Regions from separate parts of the Rhodococcus sp. P4_E4 genome, predicted to be linked through region 1. Evidence: riboswitches for the same ligand, from Rfam matches in the RefSeq annotation. Region 1 holds a riboswitch; each other region holds the start of a gene.

The links. Region 1 has a riboswitch for cobalamin ahead of AC1DVN_RS04855 (FecCD family ABC transporter permease). Riboswitches for the same ligand answer to the same signal wherever they lie in the genome.
Region 2: linked by a shared signal. The riboswitch ahead of AC1DVN_RS03615 (ABC transporter substrate-binding protein) and the one ahead of AC1DVN_RS04855 (FecCD family ABC transporter permease) in region 1 are both predicted to bind cobalamin.
Region 3: linked by a shared signal. The riboswitch ahead of AC1DVN_RS28555 (CbtB domain-containing protein) and the one ahead of AC1DVN_RS04855 (FecCD family ABC transporter permease) in region 1 are both predicted to bind cobalamin.
Region 4: linked by a shared signal. The riboswitch ahead of AC1DVN_RS05345 (ABC transporter substrate-binding protein) and the one ahead of AC1DVN_RS04855 (FecCD family ABC transporter permease) in region 1 are both predicted to bind cobalamin.

Annotation. Positions count from the first base shown of each region.
Region 1 is NZ_JBFUJB010000003.1:95,273-99,571, forward strand. It holds gene AC1DVN_RS04840 (cation diffusion facilitator family transporter) at 1-942, opposite strand, end outside; gene AC1DVN_RS04845 (alpha/beta hydrolase) at 953-1,891, opposite strand; gene AC1DVN_RS04850 (TetR/AcrR family transcriptional regulator) at 2,040-2,552, shown strand; cobalamin riboswitch at 2,569-2,704, shown strand; gene AC1DVN_RS04855 (FecCD family ABC transporter permease) at 2,822-3,829, shown strand; gene AC1DVN_RS04860 (ABC transporter ATP-binding protein) at 3,826-4,299, shown strand, end outside.
Region 2 is NZ_JBFUJB010000002.1:141,324-145,622, forward strand. It holds gene AC1DVN_RS03605 (ABC transporter ATP-binding protein) at 1-152, opposite strand, end outside; gene AC1DVN_RS03610 (FecCD family ABC transporter permease) at 149-1,189, opposite strand; gene AC1DVN_RS03615 (ABC transporter substrate-binding protein) at 1,186-2,181, opposite strand; cobalamin riboswitch at 2,298-2,445, opposite strand; gene AC1DVN_RS03620 (MMPL family transporter) at 2,515-4,299, shown strand, end outside.
Region 3 is NZ_JBFUJB010000031.1:48,877-53,175, forward strand. It holds gene AC1DVN_RS28535 (helix-turn-helix transcriptional regulator) at 1-948, shown strand, start outside; gene AC1DVN_RS28540 (HIT family protein) at 987-1,412, shown strand; gene AC1DVN_RS28545 (alpha/beta fold hydrolase) at 1,397-2,134, opposite strand; gene mhuD (mycobilin-forming heme oxygenase MhuD) at 2,180-2,488, shown strand; cobalamin riboswitch at 2,576-2,714, shown strand; gene AC1DVN_RS28555 (CbtB domain-containing protein) at 2,740-2,934, shown strand; gene AC1DVN_RS28560 (CbtA family protein) at 2,925-3,701, shown strand; partial or broken gene AC1DVN_RS28565 (NAD(P)-binding domain-containing protein) at 3,746-4,299, opposite strand, start outside.
Region 4 is NZ_JBFUJB010000003.1:201,561-205,859, forward strand. It holds gene AC1DVN_RS05335 (FecCD family ABC transporter permease) at 1-371, opposite strand, end outside; gene AC1DVN_RS05340 (class I SAM-dependent methyltransferase) at 368-1,120, opposite strand; gene AC1DVN_RS05345 (ABC transporter substrate-binding protein) at 1,121-2,134, opposite strand; cobalamin riboswitch at 2,193-2,373, opposite strand; gene AC1DVN_RS05350 (siderophore-interacting protein) at 2,414-3,271, opposite strand; gene AC1DVN_RS05355 (SDR family NAD(P)-dependent oxidoreductase) at 3,754-4,299, shown strand, end outside.

The sequences.
Region 1 (4,299 bases):
TTCTTCGGGCGTCGAGAGGGTCAGGATCGCTCGCACGACGCGTGGACTCTGCTCGAGTGAGCGTTCGAGTTCGCGCAACGTATGGGCCACTCGGGATTCCGCGTAGTCACCGACCAGATCGACGCTGGCCACCAGGTACACCTGCCGCGGCCCGAGGTATTCCATGCGTAGGAACGTGATTCGGTTGATTTCGGGTAGTTGGGTGAGAGCTTCGACGGCTGCTGCCCGCAGCGTCGGTGAGGCCTCTTCGCCGACCAGGAATCGGCGGTTGCGATCGATCAGGATGATCGCGATGACTCCGAGAAGTATGCCGACGAAGATGGAGCCGAGGGCGTCGGGGATCGGTGAACCGGTGATCTGGTGCAGTAGGACGCCGACGAATGCGATGACCAAACCGATCAGTGCTGCAGCATCTTCGGCGAACACGGCCCGGGTCGTCGGGTCGGATGTGTTGAGCGCCTGGGCCATGACGTCACGGTTGACGGCGGACGCTTCGGTTCGGAGTTGCTTGTACGCCTGCCGGAACGAGATGCCTTCGAGGATGAACGAGACGCCGAGGACTGCGTAGGCGACACCGAAGTCGGTGGCCGGTTCGGAATGGAACAGTTCCTGGATGCCGTGGGTGATCGACACACCTGCGCCGAGCGCGAAGAGTCCGAGGGCGGCGAACATCGACCAGATGTAGGCCTCCCGGCCGTACCCGAGTGGCTGGTCTCGGTCGGGAACCCTTTTCGAGCGGCGGTTCGCGATCAGCAGCAGCACTTCGTTGCCGGTATCGGCCCAGGAGTGGGTGGCCTCGGCGACCATCGATGCAGATCCGGTGACGATGGCGGCCGCCGTCTTGGCCCCGGCGATCAGCGCGTTAGCCGCAAACGCCAGTACGACTGTCGTGGTGCTCTCGTCGCCGTTTCCCGTCGGCTCGGCCTTGGGTTCGATGCTCACGAACTTCAGGCTAGGCGGGTGGCGACGGTTTCGTGCGGTGACGCTCGGCGACGGAGCGCAGCAGTGTGTCGACGGCGTCGTGGAACTGCGTCAGGCCCGGCTCTTCGACGGGAAAGTGCCCGCACCCGTCCAGCATCACGAATTCGGTGGGTGCGTTGATGCGGCGGAGGAACTGCAAGCTCAGTTCGGGTGGCGTCCATCGGTCGGCGGCCGGGTGGGTGAGCAGAACGGGCGTCGTCCGAAATGTTTCGGGTGCGGTGTGCTCGAACGAGAAGTAGCTGCTGAGGAATCCGAGTGGCACCCGAACACCGCCACCACGCGGATCGGTTGCGCACAGCGTCGCGAGTTCACGGTTGCTGCTCATGTTCGCGACGTCGGCGACCCAACGGATGGGCACGCGGATACGGCCCACCAGTCGTTCGGTGCGGCGCATCAGGGGAGCGCCGTAGACACCCATCGGGCCGAACCGCGCCGCGGCAGCTCTGGCCGACGGATTCGAGGGATCGAGCAGACAGGTGGCGACGACGGCGTCGGCCAGACCGGTCCGCGCGGCTACCTCGTAGGCCAGCAGACCGCCGATGCTGGCGCCCAACAACACCAGCGGCCGATCGTCGGCTGCCTTCTCGGCTCGGACGAGATCGCAGAGGAGATCGACCCACTGCTCGTACCGGACGCCGGCCGGATCGGCTACGACGGTGTCGCCGTACAGCGGAAGATCGGGGAAGAGGACTTCGGCTCCGAGTTTCACGCCGATCCCGGCGAACGGCCACAACGCGCCCGAGTAGCCGCCGGCGCCGTGGATGCCGAGAACACGAACCGGTGCGTCTGGAGCCACTGCCCGTGCGACGTGGACGGTGTTGCCGTTCCACTCCCACCACGTCGGGGTCGGCGCCGGCATGTGGTCGGTGTACCGGTCGGGCATAAACTTCGAGTAATCGGCGCTGGTCACCTACACAATTCTCGGTATCGGCGTCGCGGCTGACAACTCGCATCGGAGGACCGTGTCGACTCGGCGGAAAAGGCCCTCCCAGCAGCGCTCGAGGGCTACCTACGACGCGATCCTGGAGGCAGCTACTCGCGTTTTCGCTTCGGAAGCCATGGCAGCGACCACCAACCGGATCGCTGACGAAGCAGGGGTGTCGGTGGGCTCGCTCTACCAGTATTTCGGCGACAAGTACGAGATCCTCTCGGAGTTGGCGAACCGTCACGTGAGTGCTGCGCGGGAGAGTTTTGCGCTCTGCCTTTCCGACATCGTCGAGCGCGAACTCTCCCTGGACGAGGCCGTCCGGATGTTGGTGGAGTGCGCGGTCGAAGTGAACAGTAAGCCGCGAGAGTTCTTTCACCTGCTCTACGATCAGGTTCCGCGTACGCGTGAGCTCATCGAGCAGGTCGAAGGAATGAATCGGCAACTGGTACTTGGTTTTTCGGAGTACTTGCAGAGCCGCGGTTTCAGTGCGGACGATGCGTTGTTGACGTCACGGCTGACTGTGACTGCCGTGGACAGCCAGGTGCATCGGGTTGTGCTGGAATCGGATTCACCCGAGGAACTTCGAGTGCGAACGGAAGCCGTCGTGCGGCAGGCGAGATCGATGATCGCGTCGGAATCCTGATCCGGTGTGCGGAATGGTGACCACAGTCCGTTATGGTTCTGACGTCATCATCGAGGTAATGGGAAGTCGGTGCAATTCCGGCGCGGTCCCGCCACTGTGAGGTCGTCCCTGCGTCGACCGTAGCCAGATACCACCCTCGTTGACGTTGTGTCATGCCACGAGGATGGATCGGTCACACCATGAATGCTGTTGGCGGAGCTCTGTCTCCACCTACCCACCTGCCTTCGCCGAAGGCTGGTGCGCCTCGAGGACGGCTCAGTCCGGGTATCGTGCTGCCCGCTCTGCTGGTCGTCACCGTGCTCTCTGCTGTGTGCGCGTTGGCATTCGGATCCGAGATGCTCCCCGTGTCCACTGTGGTGGACGTGGTGCACTCGCGCTTTGGAGGCCCACCCGTCACGCGTTCCGAACTTGCGATCGTGTGGGGGATCAGAGCACCTCGGGTACTGCTCGGTCTGGCCGTCGGCGCTGGTCTTGCCGTCGCCGGCGTGGTGGTGCAAACCCTCGTCCGTAACGCTCTTGCCGATCCCCACCTGCTGGGAGTGTCGTCCGGCGCGAGTGTCGGTGCCACCGCCGTCATCACCACCGGACTGTTCGCCGGCGCGGGAGTATGGGCGCTCAGCCTCGGCGCGATGATCGGGGCATTGGGAGCTGCGATTCTCGTCTTCACCATCGCGACGCTGCAAGGCGGTATCACTCCACTGCGATTGGTTCTGACCGGCACCGTTACCGCATCCGCCCTGTCGGCGATCGCGAGTTTTCTGGTGCTGCGTACCAATGATTCCCAGGCCGCGCAGTCCGTATTGTTCTGGCTCCTGGGAAGTTTGGCCGGGGCATCCTGGGACAAGTTGTGGGCGCCGGTCATCGTAGTGTTCCTGCTGACGGCAGCGGTGTTCGCCCTGCACGGTTGGCTGGATGCGCTGGCGGCCGGACCGGACGTCGCGGCTTCGCTCGGTATTCCCATCCGAACCCTGCGAAACGTGCTGTTCGGCGTGCTGGCAGCGTTGGTCGGCACGATGGTTGCAGTGTCCGGCGCGATTGCCTTCGTAGGCTTGGTCATACCGCACGTCACACGCATGCTCGTCGGAGCCAGACATCGAGTGGTGTTGCCGGCGGCAGCGCTGATCGGCGCGTCGTTCCTGGTGTGGGTCGACGTCGTGGCGCGGACCTCGTTGCGGCCGACCGAGATCCCGCTGAGCGTGGTGACCGGGGTGATCGGTGCCCCGCTGTTTCTCCTGCTTCTCGGCCGTCGGCGCTACCGATTCGGTGGCAGTTCGTGAGCGCCCGCGCCCTGGCGGTGACCGCGTCCGGAGTCGTCGTCCGCATCGACCACCGAACCGTCGTCAAGGGCGTCGACATCGCGGCGGACGCCGGTGCAGTAGTCGGCGTCGTCGGTCCGAACGGATCGGGCAAGTCGACTTTGTTGCGTGCGCTTGCCGGTCTCGGACCGATCGCTGACGGTGACGTCCGCGTCGGCGGCGAGTCCGTGCACGCGATGTCCGCGCGTTCGCGGGCCAAAGCCATTTCTTTTGTGGCGCAGGAAGAGCAGAGTCCCGCCGATTTGTTGGTTCACGAGTACGTGACTCTGGGGCGCACGCCACATACAAAGCCCTGGAGTGTCGGCGGAAAGCACGAGAATGCCGTCGTTGATCGTGCTCTGGGCGAGGTCGGAATGATCGAGCACAGGCTCTCTTCGATGGACACGCTTTCCGGCGGCGAGCGTCGGCGGGTATTTCTCGCCCGAGGTCTC
Region 2 (4,299 bases), on a different contig from region 1:
TCACCGGACGTCACCGCGAAAGTGATGCCGCGCAGGACTTCGCGGTTGCCAAGCCGCGCCCGGGTCTCGACGAGTTCGAGCAGAGGCGCAGCTTCGGCGTCCTTCGGGAGTGTCTCTGTTCTGGCCTGTGTCACTGTTCTGGTCTGCGTCACTGTTCGAGCCTCCGATACTGCCGGTAAAGCATCCAGACGAAGATCGGTGCACCCACGAGGGCGGTGATCACTCCGACCGGAACTTCGGTGGATTGTGCCACCGAGCGCGCAGCGGTATCCGCGGCAACCATCGCGACGGCGCCCAGAAGGGCTGCAGCAGGGAGCAGTCGAATTGCTCTGGTGCCGACGATGAAACCGGCCAGATGTGGGATCAGGAGGCCAATGAATCCGATTCCACCGGCAACGCTGACTGCCGCGCCCGCCAGTACGGAGACCGCAAGCAAGGACAACACACGGAACCGCCGGACGTTCATACCGAGTGCAGCAGCCCCGTCGTCACCGGTCTGCAAGACGTCCATCCACCGCGAACTGAACAGAAGGGCTGTGCCGACGACGACCAGTGCGATCGTCGGGAAGATCAGCGTCGACCATCGCGCATCACCGAATCCGCCGGCAATCCAGTGCATCACCGACGTCACGTGCCGATCATCGGCCAACACCAGGATGCAAAAGGTGATGAGCGCCGAGAATATCTGGGCGAGCGCTACACCCACCAAAATGATCGCGGTCGGCTGCGGATACCGGCCGCCGATCAGCAGTGCGAGAAACAACGGGATCATCGCCCCGACGAATGCTGCGACCGGAATCGTGAAAACCCCGAGGAGGCCGGCGCCGAAACCCAGCACCGAGACGAGCACCACCATGAATCCCGCACCCGACGAAACTCCGAGCAGATACGGGTCGGCAAGAGGATTCCGTGTGACAGCCTGAGCAACAGCACCCGACATCGCCAAGGAAGCACCCACGACCGCAGCCGTGAGTGCACGTGGCAGGCGGGAGTCGATCACGATCGACTCCCGCGCCGCGGTCCACCACGTTTCGAAAGTCCCTGGCGCCAAACGGGCTCCGACTATCGCCCAGACGTCACCGACGGGAATGCGAACCGATCCCAAGGAGACGGCCAACCCCAGGACGATCGCCAAGGCGACCGCCAAGCCGACAAGTAGGGCGCCGTACCCGTAACGCGTGCGGGTCACTTCGCCGCGTCAGCGCCCGGATGGAAGGCCGTCGCGATGGTCTGTGCCGAACGCACCAACCGTGAACTCTCGAACAGGTCCGCGAGAGGAACCACGACGAACCGGTTCTGCTGCACAGCAGGGGTGGTCGCCATCAACGGCTGGGCGCGGAGGAAGTCGATCTTCTGCTCGGCGGTCTTGTCTCCGTAGTCGATGACCACGATCGCCTGGGGTGCACGCTCGGCAACAGCTTCCCACGATGCGTCGATGTAGGGCTTTGTCCCTTCGGCGAAGATGTTCGAGACGCCGGAGTATTCCGCGACCAATTGACCGACGCCGACTCCGCCGATAGTCGTCGGAACCTGGTCACCACTGTCGTAGAAGAAGGTCGGTACCGGCGCCGCGTCTCCGACCGAAGCGCGGACGGAATCGAGACCATCGCTGATCTCCTCTGCGACCTCGCGGGCGGAATCTTCGACGCCCAGGACTCGACCGAGTTGCGTGTAGTCGTTCTCGAGCAATCCGATGTCGGGGAAACCGGTGCCACAGTATTCCGAGAAGAGGAAGGTGTTGATTCCGCGCTCGCCGAAAGCGTCTCGGGAACGGCCTTGCTTCTCGTTGAAGGCACTGGTCATTCCTCCGACCACGAAGTCCGGATCGACGTCGAGGACCTGCTCCATGCTGGGGAACGTATCGGAGAGGCTGGGAATCTTGTTGAATACATCGGCGGTCTCCGCAGTTGGCGGGTTGTCGCTGTACGCCCGACCGACGATCCGGTCACCCGCACCGATTTCGATGAGCGCCTCGGTGACATGCCCGTTCAAAGACACGATGCGCTGCGGCGGCGAGTCGAAGGTCATCTCTCGATCGCAGTTGGTCACGGACACAGCCTGTGCGAAGGATTCCGCAGCAGACGCGGACTCTGATTCCTGGCCTTTGGAACAACCTGCCGAAACAAAGGCGACCGCGATGAGAACAGCGGCGGCGCGGGACGGGGAGAACTGAAGTGACACGGGGACCTCGTAAGGGCTCTGAGCCACGAATGAGAATCCGACAGACAACTCCGCCCGCACACTGATACTCGGCCAGAGCTCCTGCTGGACTTCCTTTTCGTAGACCACGACGAATGGATGTCGCACACCGCGCGGTGGGTAATCGGGCTTGCCGACGCTCGGTGACTACCGAGAATCGACCTACCGTTGCGGGTCAGCGCCGGATTCGGACCGGCTTCCCCCACACACGTGGCTTGCAAGTGCTTCGAGCAGTATGCATGACGTTTCCGATTCAAGACCAAACGCCCACTACAGTCGATCTGGCCAGACGCCCCCACACACCGGAGTTGATACATGACACGCTGGGCCCAAACCGTCGTCGCCCGGAAATGGTGGGTACTGAGCCTCGCGGTTCTGATAGTTCTCATCAGTGGGGTGTGGGGACTCGGAGTGTTCGGCAAGCTCAGCCAGGGCGGCTTCATCGATCCGGGCAGCGACTCCGCGAAGGTTGCGGACATCATCGAAGACAATCTCGGACCGCAGACCCCGGACATCATCGCGATCTACTCACCCACAGACGGTAAGACCCTCGACGACATCGGGCCGGCAGTGACGGCCGCCGTCGACCAGTTCAAAACGGAAGTGCCGACCGCGTCGGTGAAGTCGTATTGGGGAACGGACGCCGCGGCCAAGGCCAGTCTGCTCTCGAACGACGGATCCATGGCGGCCGTTGCGATCACGTTGGCACCGGACTCGGGCGTCACACCTGCTACTTTCGCCGATCTCTTGCCGAAGCTCGAAGTTGAAGGTGCCGAGGCACAATTCGCGGGTAACACCGTCGTCGGCGTCGCGTTCAACACCAAGCTGGAGAAAGACCTGGTGGTCGCCGAAGCCATCGCCATTCCGATCACTCTGGTGCTGCTGGTCTTCATCTTCGGCGGCGTCGTCGCTGCGGCGGTTCCGGTGTTCGTGGGTGTACTCAGTGTCTTGAGCGCCTTGGCGGTTCTGCGAGTCCTCACGCTGATCACCGATGTGTCTTCGTTCTCGATCAACGTCGCTTCTCTTCTCGGGTTGGGACTTGCAATCGACTACGGACTGTTCGTGGTCGGTCGGTTCCGTGAAGAACTGAATTCGGGCTCGGACCCGGGAGCGGCTGCGCAGCGGACAGTTCTGACCGCGGGTCGCACCGTCATGTTCTCGGGTCTGCTGCTGATCTGCGCGTTCAGCGGCATGCTCGTTTTCCCGCAGGCCGTCATCCGGTCTTTGGGTTTCGGTGCGATCGCAGCAGTACTGAGCGCGGCGGTTCTGTCGCTGACCGCTGTGCCTGCGCTGCTTGCCATTCTGGGGCATCGCATCAACGCCCTGACGTGGCGCAAGGATGCGGCGCAACGCGGCGAGGAACGCTCGCGCAAGTTCTGGGGCCGCGTCGTCACGTGGGTGATGAAGCGTCCGGTCGCGGTCTCGGTGACGATCGTGGCCGTGCTGCTCGTGATGGCCTCGCCGCTGCTCGGTGCCCGTTTGGGAGAACTCTCGTACACCGCACTCCCGGACAACGACCCCGCTCGCGTCGCAATGGACACGTTGGTCAACGACTTCCCGCAGACCGGCAACGGCGCGACGATGATCCTTCAGGCCGAGGACGGGAACACTCTCACCCCGGCCGAAGGTGCAGCGATCGCCGAGTCCGCCGGTCAGGTCGAGGGCATCGGTCAGGCGACCGTCGTCGCGAGCACCAATCAACTCATCGCGGTTCAGGCTCTCTACAGCGAGGGCTCTACGCCCCAATCACAGAGCACCGCAGTGACAGATCTGCGTGCGATCTCCGCTCCCGACGGAACAGTGCTGCTTGTCGGTGGCGGTCAAGCCATGGTCGACGACGGCAACAACGCCGTCCTGCACTGGTTGCCGGTGATGATCCTCATCATGGTCGGATCCACCTTGATCCTGTTGTTCCTCGCGTTCGGTTCGGTGGTCCTGCCCATCAAGGCGGTACTGATGGCCGCGCTGAGCCTCGCGACCACCTTCGGAGTCCTCACCTTCGTCTTCCAGGACGGTCACGGCGTCGAACTCCTCGGGGTCAGTCAAACTCCGCTGGAGGCGACGTTCGTCGTGCTCATCCTGGCGGTGGTGTTCGGATTG
Region 3 (4,299 bases), on a different contig from region 1:
AGACACTGGTTCGAACTCGAACAGAAGCATCCTGACCCCGGGGGTTGGCTCGAACCTGTAGTCAAGATCGCCGGCTTGACGGCACGGGCTCTCGCCGCTCTCGACACACTCGACTTCGGTGACGCACGTATCGCACTGACCGACCTCGGCGTTCCGTCTGACACCGAGGAGCTATGGGCGTTCGTCGTCTATGCGCACAGCCAATTCGCCCTGACTCAGAGCAGTGCATCTTCCGCTCTGTCCTTGCTCCACAACGCGATTGGAGTGCATTCCAAGCAGTACACGGCCACGTCTTTCGCGCTTCCTCTGCTGCAATCCGCAGAAATCGATCTCCTGCTCGCACTCGGCGAGGGAAACAAGGCGACGGCTCTGGCCAAGGAAATTGCCGATCCTGCAGCCAACCCGTGGACGCTCGCGTCGGTGGCGCGTTTACGTCAGCGAATCGGCCAGAACGAGGCCGCTGTGGCGCTGTGCCATCAGTTCGACTGGTCTGGCGAATCCTATCCGCGGGCACAGATGGAATCGCTTCTGGTGCAAGCGGTTGCACACTCCGAGCTGGGTGAGCCACGCCTCGCCTCTCAGGAGTGGTCCAGAGCGTGCAGTATCGCGGACCAAACCGGACTTCTGCGTCCGTTCGCGACCATTGGATCGGCGGACGTCGAGAAACTCGAATCGATGGCAGTAACAAAATCGCGTGCACTCGCCGAGTTCTCGAAAAGGGCTCCTGCGGAATCATTTCCGGGATTCGTACGTATCGTGGAGCTGACCGAACGCGAACAGAAGGTCCTCTCACTCCTGGCGCTCGGCATGGGGTCGGCCGCGATGGCCGACAAACTGTACGTGTCCGTCAACACCGTCAAGACTCAACTGCGCACTCTCTACAAGAAGCTCGACGTACACAATCGAAACGAAGCGATCACGAAGGCACGTCAGCTGCGCCTGCTGTAGTCCCGGGTCGGATCTGATTCGGACTACATTCTGTAGGCATGAGCACCGATACCTGTGTCTTCTGCAAGATCGTCGCGCTGACCGAGCCGGCGATTCTCGTCCACGAGAGCGAGACGACTCTTGCATTTCTCGACGCCCGACCGGTGAGTCGCGGACACACCCTGGTGGTCCCCAAGCGTCATGCAGAAAACCTCGATGCTCTCGAAAGCCACGAGGGCGCAGAGATGTTCCGCGTCGGCACGCTCATCGCCGGAGCTCTACGCCGCTGCGACATCGCCGCTGACGGAGTCAACTTTCTCGTCAACGACGGGCGTGCCGCGGGCCAAACCGTGTTTCACTCGCACCTCCACGTCGTCCCCCGCCATCGCGGCGACAAGGCGAAGTTCGCTGCCGGACTCCTGGCCAGGCGAGCCGTCGAACTGGAGCAGGTGGGCGCGTCGATCCGCAGTCAGCTCACCGTCTGAAGGAATTCCGTCACCACTTCGCGATAGCGCTGCGGTTGATCGTCGTGAACCAGGTGGCCTGCGTCGGCAATACGTACGTACCGAGTTCCCGGCCTCTCGGCCATCTCTCGCATCTGTCCCTCGGGGGTGATGGTGAACTCTCCCTCGATCAGCAAGGTCGGCACGTCGATCGCCTTCCACTGATCCCAGAAATGCCTCGTGCCCCACTCCTCCGAGATGTCGCGGAAGGTCGACACCTCGCCGTGCAGGTACCACCCGTCGTCGCGGCGGTCGAAAGAGTCGAGAAAGTACTGGCCGGCGACGGGCCCGAAGAATTCCTTCATCGCGTCCTCGGAAGCAAACGGCTGCGGCCACGCCGAGATCATCTGAGCCCAATCCGCGGCGGTGCGTCCGCGAAAATCCGGAGCCATGTCTTCGAGGACCAGTGCACAAACCTTTTCGGGATGCGATGCGGCGAAGCACCACGCGTGCAGAGCCCCCATCGAATGGCCGATCACGATCATCGGCTCCTCGATGGACGCAACGGCAGATGCCAGGTCGTCGACGAATGCCTCGGTGGTCAGCTCTGACGGCGCGGGCCGGCCGTGACCGGCGGCGTCGAACGTGTAGACGTGGCCGAACTCGCGGATCCACGGCACCTGGCGTCGCCACGTCCTCGAGCTGCCCATGAGGCCGTGCAACAACAGAATCGGTTGTCCTGTTCCACCTTCGTCATGCAACACGAGTGTCACGGTACGCGGTGAAGGTGCGCGGGTAATGTCGCTTGCATGGCAGTCGTGAAGATCAATGCAATCGAGGTCCCCGAGGGCGCCGGCCCCGAACTGGAGAAGCGCTTCGCAGCACGCGCTCATGCAGTCGAGAACTCCCCGGGCTTTCTCGGATTCCAACTCCTCCGCCCCACCGCAGGTGAGAGCCGCTACTTCGTGGTGACGCAGTGGGAGTCCGAGCAGGCGTTCGCCGATTGGCGTGACGGCCCTGCCCGCGAAGCCCATTCCGGCGAGCGTGCGAAGCCCGTCGCTTCGGGTGCGTCGTTGCTCGAGTTCGAAGTTGTTCTGGACGTCGCCGCAAAGAGCTGATCTAGAACGATTGTGCCCGCCTTGGCGGGCACAATCGACGGTCATCTCGGCTTACGCGTTGACACGGTGCGGGCAGTAGTGCAAAAGTTCGCATGTAAACGCGATGGTCCGACAGGAATCCGGTGAAAGCCCGGAGCGGTCGCGCCACTGTAATTCGAGGTGAAGTGCCTTTTTCGGCACGACTATTTCGACAGCCAGACACTTCGGCCATCGCATGGACCTAGGGGACGCGAAAATCCCAGGAGGCTTCGATGGCTCTCGCCTATTCTCCCGATACGTCGATCGATTCGACTCGTCTTGCTTTCCTCGCCGCTGCAGTAGTTCTGTTCGCGATGCTCGCTCTCTACCTGGTCGGATTCGACCAGGGCGCTATCTCTCGCACCGGCATGTACATGCATGAATTGATGCACGACGGTCGACACTTGATGGGCCTGCCGTGCCACTAGTCGACAATTTCACGAAGCTTCTCATTCGTGGTTTGTTGGCTGGTTTGATCGCAGGCATCCTTGCCGGCGGAGTTGCATTCGTGCTGGGTGAACCGCACGTCAATGCCGCCATTGCGATCGAAGAAGCCAACAGCGCCACCGGTGAGGTTGCCGGCGAAGCCGCTGGGCATTCGCACGGTGACGAAGAAGAACCACTGGTGAGCCGCGACGGGCAGCGCGCCGGGCTGTTCCTGGCCACAGCGCTGGCCGGACTGGCACTCGGGGCGATCTTCTCGGTCGTTGCCAATTACGCTCGACGACTCACCGGAATGTCCGGGCCGTTGTTGGCGATCACCATCGCCGTCGGTGGTTGGCTGGCCATCGAGGCCGTGCCCTTCTTCAAGTACCCGGCCAATCCGCCGGCCGTCGGAGATCCCGACACCATCAACCAGCGCACACTGCTGTGGCTGGCCGCCGTGATTCTCGGGCTACTGTCCGTCACCGCGGCAGCAGCGGCGGCAAAGGCAGTTTCCGGGCACGAGTTCCTCAGCGTGCGCATCGCTGCTCCGGTGGCTGCGTTCCTGGTGATCGCCACGATCGGTTACGTCTCGCTTCCCGGCATCAACGAGGTGGGCGAGGACTTCCCGGCAACTCTGCTGTGGGAGTTCCGACTTTCCTCGCTCGCTACGCAGGCGACGCTCTGGCTCGTACTCGGGTTGGCATTCGCCTTCCTCACCGAGCGCGCGACCAAGAACACCGAAGTAGCAAAGAAGTACGCCCTTCGCTGAACCTGCTGTGCGCCTTTATTAACCGCGGGCGGTTAATAAAGGAACGCCAAGTACAGCGAGTAGTGGCGCGACTGGTGCAGATTGCCTCCGTGGAACCACAGCGCTTCCTGCTGCGTCGGCTTCCACATGTTGCGCTGCTCGCCTTCCCACGGTCCCGGATCCTTGGTGGTATTCGAGCCCAGGCCCCACACCTTGCCGACCTTGTCGGCGGTGTCCTGACCGATCAGATCCGCCACCCAGCCGTTCATCGAGCCGTAGCCGGTCGCGTAGACCACCACGTCGGCAGGCAATTCCGTACCGTCTTCGAGGATCACGCTGTTCTCGGTCAGCTCACGAATGTTGCCGTGCGCGAGCTTGATGTCTCCATTGGCAACCAGTTCGGCCGCGCCGACGTCGATGTAGTACCCCGAACCGCGGCGTAGGTACTTCATGAACAGACCTGAACCGTCGTCGCCCCAGTCGTGCTCGAAGCCCGCCTTCTCGAGGCGATCGTAGAAATCCTTGTCGCGCTCACGGATTGCGTCGTACACCGGGATCTGGAACTCGTGCATGATCCGGTACGGCAGCGAACCGAACGTGAGGTCCGCCTTGTGTGTCG
Region 4 (4,299 bases), 110 kb from region 1:
CCGAGGATCACGATCAGTACGGCACCGGTCGAGGCGCCGGACGAGATACCGAGGACAAATGGATCAGCCAGTGGATTGCGAAGCAGAGACTGCATGATCGCCCCGCATAGCCCGAGGCCCGCACCGCAGAGCGCGGCGAGCAGAGTACGTGGCAGACGAAGATCCCACACGATGCCGTCGCGGATAGGGGTGACGTCCGCCGCGGTACCGCCGAGATGGCCGACGACGATCGAGGCCACCTCACCGACCGACAGACCGGCCGGCCCCAACGTGATCGCCACGGCGGCCGACCCGGCCAGCGTGACAACACCGATCACCCACAGCAGGGTGACGGTCGTCGGGTTGTCACGCAGGCGAACTCTTGTCGTCATCTCACGCCGTAGACCACGTAGTCGTCGAACAGTTGCCAGACCGTTCCCGACTCTCGAAAACCTGCTTGCGCGAGCGCCGCCAACTGGAAGTCGACGGCAGTGGGCGCGGTAGCGTCGCGTCCGGCGAATCTGCGCTCACGCTCGTCGGTCAGTGGTCCGATGCCGGGAGTTGCCCGCAACTCCTCCCACCAGCTGTCCCACTCGGGAGCGCCGGCAGCAAAGGCGGAGCGTTGCGTCTGCTCGTCGTGAGCCTTCGCCCATCGACCGATGACGGGGGAGCGGCTGTCGAAGCGGAAGTGATCACCGTTGAGCAGGACTCCGTCAGGGCTCAGCAGTTCGCGGCACTGCCGGTACACCTCGACGAGCTGTTGCGGTTGTAACCAGTGCAGCGCAGTTGTCGACACTATCGCCTGCACCGGCGCAGTCACCGAAGTCGGCCAATCGGTGCTCAGCAGGTCTGCGTCGACCAGCTGCAGTCGGTCACCGAAACGAGTCGACGACTGACGGGCGACTTCCAGCAGCATCGGGTCGTAATCGATCCCCACAACGCTCGCGTGCTTGAACTTCTCGAGGATCCGGGCGCTCAGTGAGCCCGGTCCGCAGGCCAGGTCGACAACCGTGAACGGGGTGTGCGCGTACTGCAATTCGAGAACGTCGAGAATCGCGTCGAATCGCTTTTCGCGGTCGGCGATGTATGCCGCCTGCTGGTCGTCCCACTGACGCACCAGTTCACTGATCTCCGCGGACATCTAGACCACACCCAACTGGCGCAGCCCGTCGGAGAGCTGTTCGATGCCACCGACATTGCGGATCGAGGGATCCATCGTCGTTCCCTCGAGGATGATGTAACGCTTGTTCTTCACTGCGGTGAGCTTGCTGGCGACCGGGTCCGATTCGAGGAACGCGATCTTGTCTGCGGCACTGTCGCCGTCTCCGCCGCGGTCGAGATCTGCGAGCACCAGCACGGTCGGGTCTCGATCGAGCACACTCTCCCAACCGATTTCGGGCCAGTACTGTTTGTTGTCGTCGAAGGCGTTCTTCGCGCCCACCGCGTCGGTCATGATTCCCGGTGCACCGCAGCACCCGGCGAAGTACGGAGTCTTCGTGGCTGCGTACCACCACGCCAGCGTCACGTCTTCGGCTCCCAGCGACGCCGTGGCGGTGGCCGCGCGATCCTTCAAACTCTCGGTCAGCTCGACACCTTTGTCCTTGACGTCGAACAGTGTTGCCACGTCGCCGATTTCGGCGTACAAGTCGTCGAGTGTGAGGGCCTTGCTCTGCTCGGCATCCTGACCGGTGCACTCGCTGGGCGACTGGTACGTCGCGACCCCGAGGTCGGTGAACTTGGTCCGGTCGGCGATGCCTTCCGAGGTGAACGTGTAATTGAAGGTCGTGTAGACCATGTCCGGTTCGCGTTCGAGGACACTCTCGAAGGACGGGAACTCGGTGTCGAAAGCTTGAACCTGACTGCGTGCCTCACGTAATTCGGGGAGTACGTCGTCGTCGCTCATGGCGTAGCCGGCCATCCGGTCCTGCACTCCCAGTGCGAACAGCATTTCGGCCGCAGGCTGATTTACCGCGATCGCCCGTTCGATCGGTCGCTCCACCGTGACGTCTCGGCCACAGTTCTGGACTGTCACGCGCGATTGTTCGGAAGAGTTGGATTGTCGGGCAGCACTGTCGTCGGAGGAGCAGGCAACCAACGACGCGCTCAACAAGGCCGCGACGGCAGCGGCGGGTAGGCGAAGTCTGGACAGACGCATGGAATCTCGTTCTCGCAGGGGCTCGTTCGCGGAGCCCGTTACCGTGTGAACAGGCGCCTGTTGACCCCTGCTGCCAGCCGGTATTCGGACTCGAGATCGCCCCACCCGAGCGCCTTCCCAGATTTTCATCCAGTGGCGTAAGCCCGGGCGGTCACCCTCACCGCTGCGCGTCAGTTCCGGATTCACACCGGATTCCCTGACCCCCTGTGTGGAGGTCCGCTGGCACAGAGGAACTTATCACCGCAGTGCACGGCCGGTCAGGTCGGCCGGTGTACGCGATCAGATCTCGATGGCCAGGTCGTCGATGTCGGTCAGGGTTCCACCGCCGGCGAGGATTCGCTCGTAGTTCTCGCGCCGACGGAGGTCGATTTCGGTGTTGCTGATGCCGCGCTTCCAGTAACCGAATATCGCGACGTCGTCTTTGTCGAGTCCGACGGTCGACCGAAAGTGCTTACGGATTGCGCGCATCTCGTTGCGTTCACCGGCTCCCCACACGACGTAGCTCGCGGGATCGGCGAGCTCGCGTGCTCGTACCGCCAGTGGGCCGTCGGGCTCGGCGAGATCTGCGCTCACGCGGTGAAGCTCCAGGCCGGGGAGGGCGGGCAGTTCGGCGAAAGCGACCTCGTCATCTGTTGTGACCCAGCCGATTCCGACCACGTCGGTAGGTAGCTGCTCGATGATCGAGTACAGCGCAGGTATTGCGGTGCCATCCAGAAAAAGTGCGATCCGTCGACCTGGAACGTCGGGGACCAAGAAGTGTGGTCGCGGACCGGTGAGACCGAAGGTGTCACCGATGGCCAACGCCGCTGCCCACCTCATCATCGGGCTGGTCTGTCCGTGCAGGACCACGTCGATGACGATCGATCCGGTGGCGGAATCGTAGGAACGCACCGTGTACACACGCGAAGCGTCGTCGAAATTGGGCCCGAGATTCATTCGTACGGTGACGTTCGGGCGTGACCAGGTCGGATCGTCGGTCGACTCCGTCAAACGAGCCGTGATCCGCAGCAGGTGGTCGCTCGGTCGCTCCATTGCTTCGACGACGGCGAGAACGTCGTTGAGTCCGCGATTGTGGTCAGCGGTTCGTAGGACGCTCGCCCGGGGAGTTGTTGTGCTCGTGGCGTCTGCATGTGTCATCGACTGTGCTCCTGGATCGGGTTTTCGAGATGCCATCAGGTTAGTGCTGCCTAAGTCGGCACAGTTGTCCAGAAGTGACATCTGATTACCTGAATCAAACCTGCGTCGCGAACAACGCGTTTGAGCGACTTGTACTCGCGCTGCTACGGTGCCTGTGATGTCCATACGCCGCTGTACTCTCGATTCCGGCCGTGCACTGCGCACGGCCCGATTCGGCGTAGCGACATTCCGCCGGGGGCGTAAGGCGATCGACCGCCGCCCCTCTGGTCTTGTCTGGATCGAAAGAGCCTTGGCCGCACCGGCCGGATCCGTCTGACATTCGCCACTTCGGCGAGCATTACCTCGCTGAGATTTCGCAGTGCCACACCTGTTGCAGTGCTGCGTATTTCCCGTACCTGAAGTTTCTCGCGGGTGAGTTGTGAGTGTCGGCGCCGCCGAGCCTGGATTACCAGCCAACTCGTTTTCGTGAAAGGTACACAGCAATGAATCGTTTCGAAGGTCGTCGTATTCTCGTCACCGGCGCAGGATCGGGAATCGGGCAGGCCACCGCGCTGCGGTTGCTCGCCGAAGGTGGCCGCGTGGTCGCTGCCGACATCTCCGAGAAGGGTCTGGCAGACACCCGGAGGTCGGCTGAACATGCCTCGACGGAGGGTCGTCTCGACACCGTCGTCGTCGATATCGGTGACGAGAGTTCCGTCATCACGGTTGTGGGTCAGGCAATTTCGGCTCTCGGGGGATTGGACGTACTGGTCAACGCCGCCGGGATATTGCGAGGCGGGCACACCCACGAGACCTCACTGGACTTGTGGAATCAGGTGATCTCCGTGAACTTGACCGGCACCTTCCTCGTCACTCGTCAGGCACTGCCAGCTCTCCTGGCCACCGGCAACGCAGTGGTGGTGAATTTCAGCTCCACCTCCGCAGCCTTCGCGCACCCGTACATGGCCGCATATGCGGCGAGTAAGGGAGGAATCCAGTCCTTCACTCACGCACTGGCTCTCGAATACGGCAAGCAGGGTCTGCGCGCC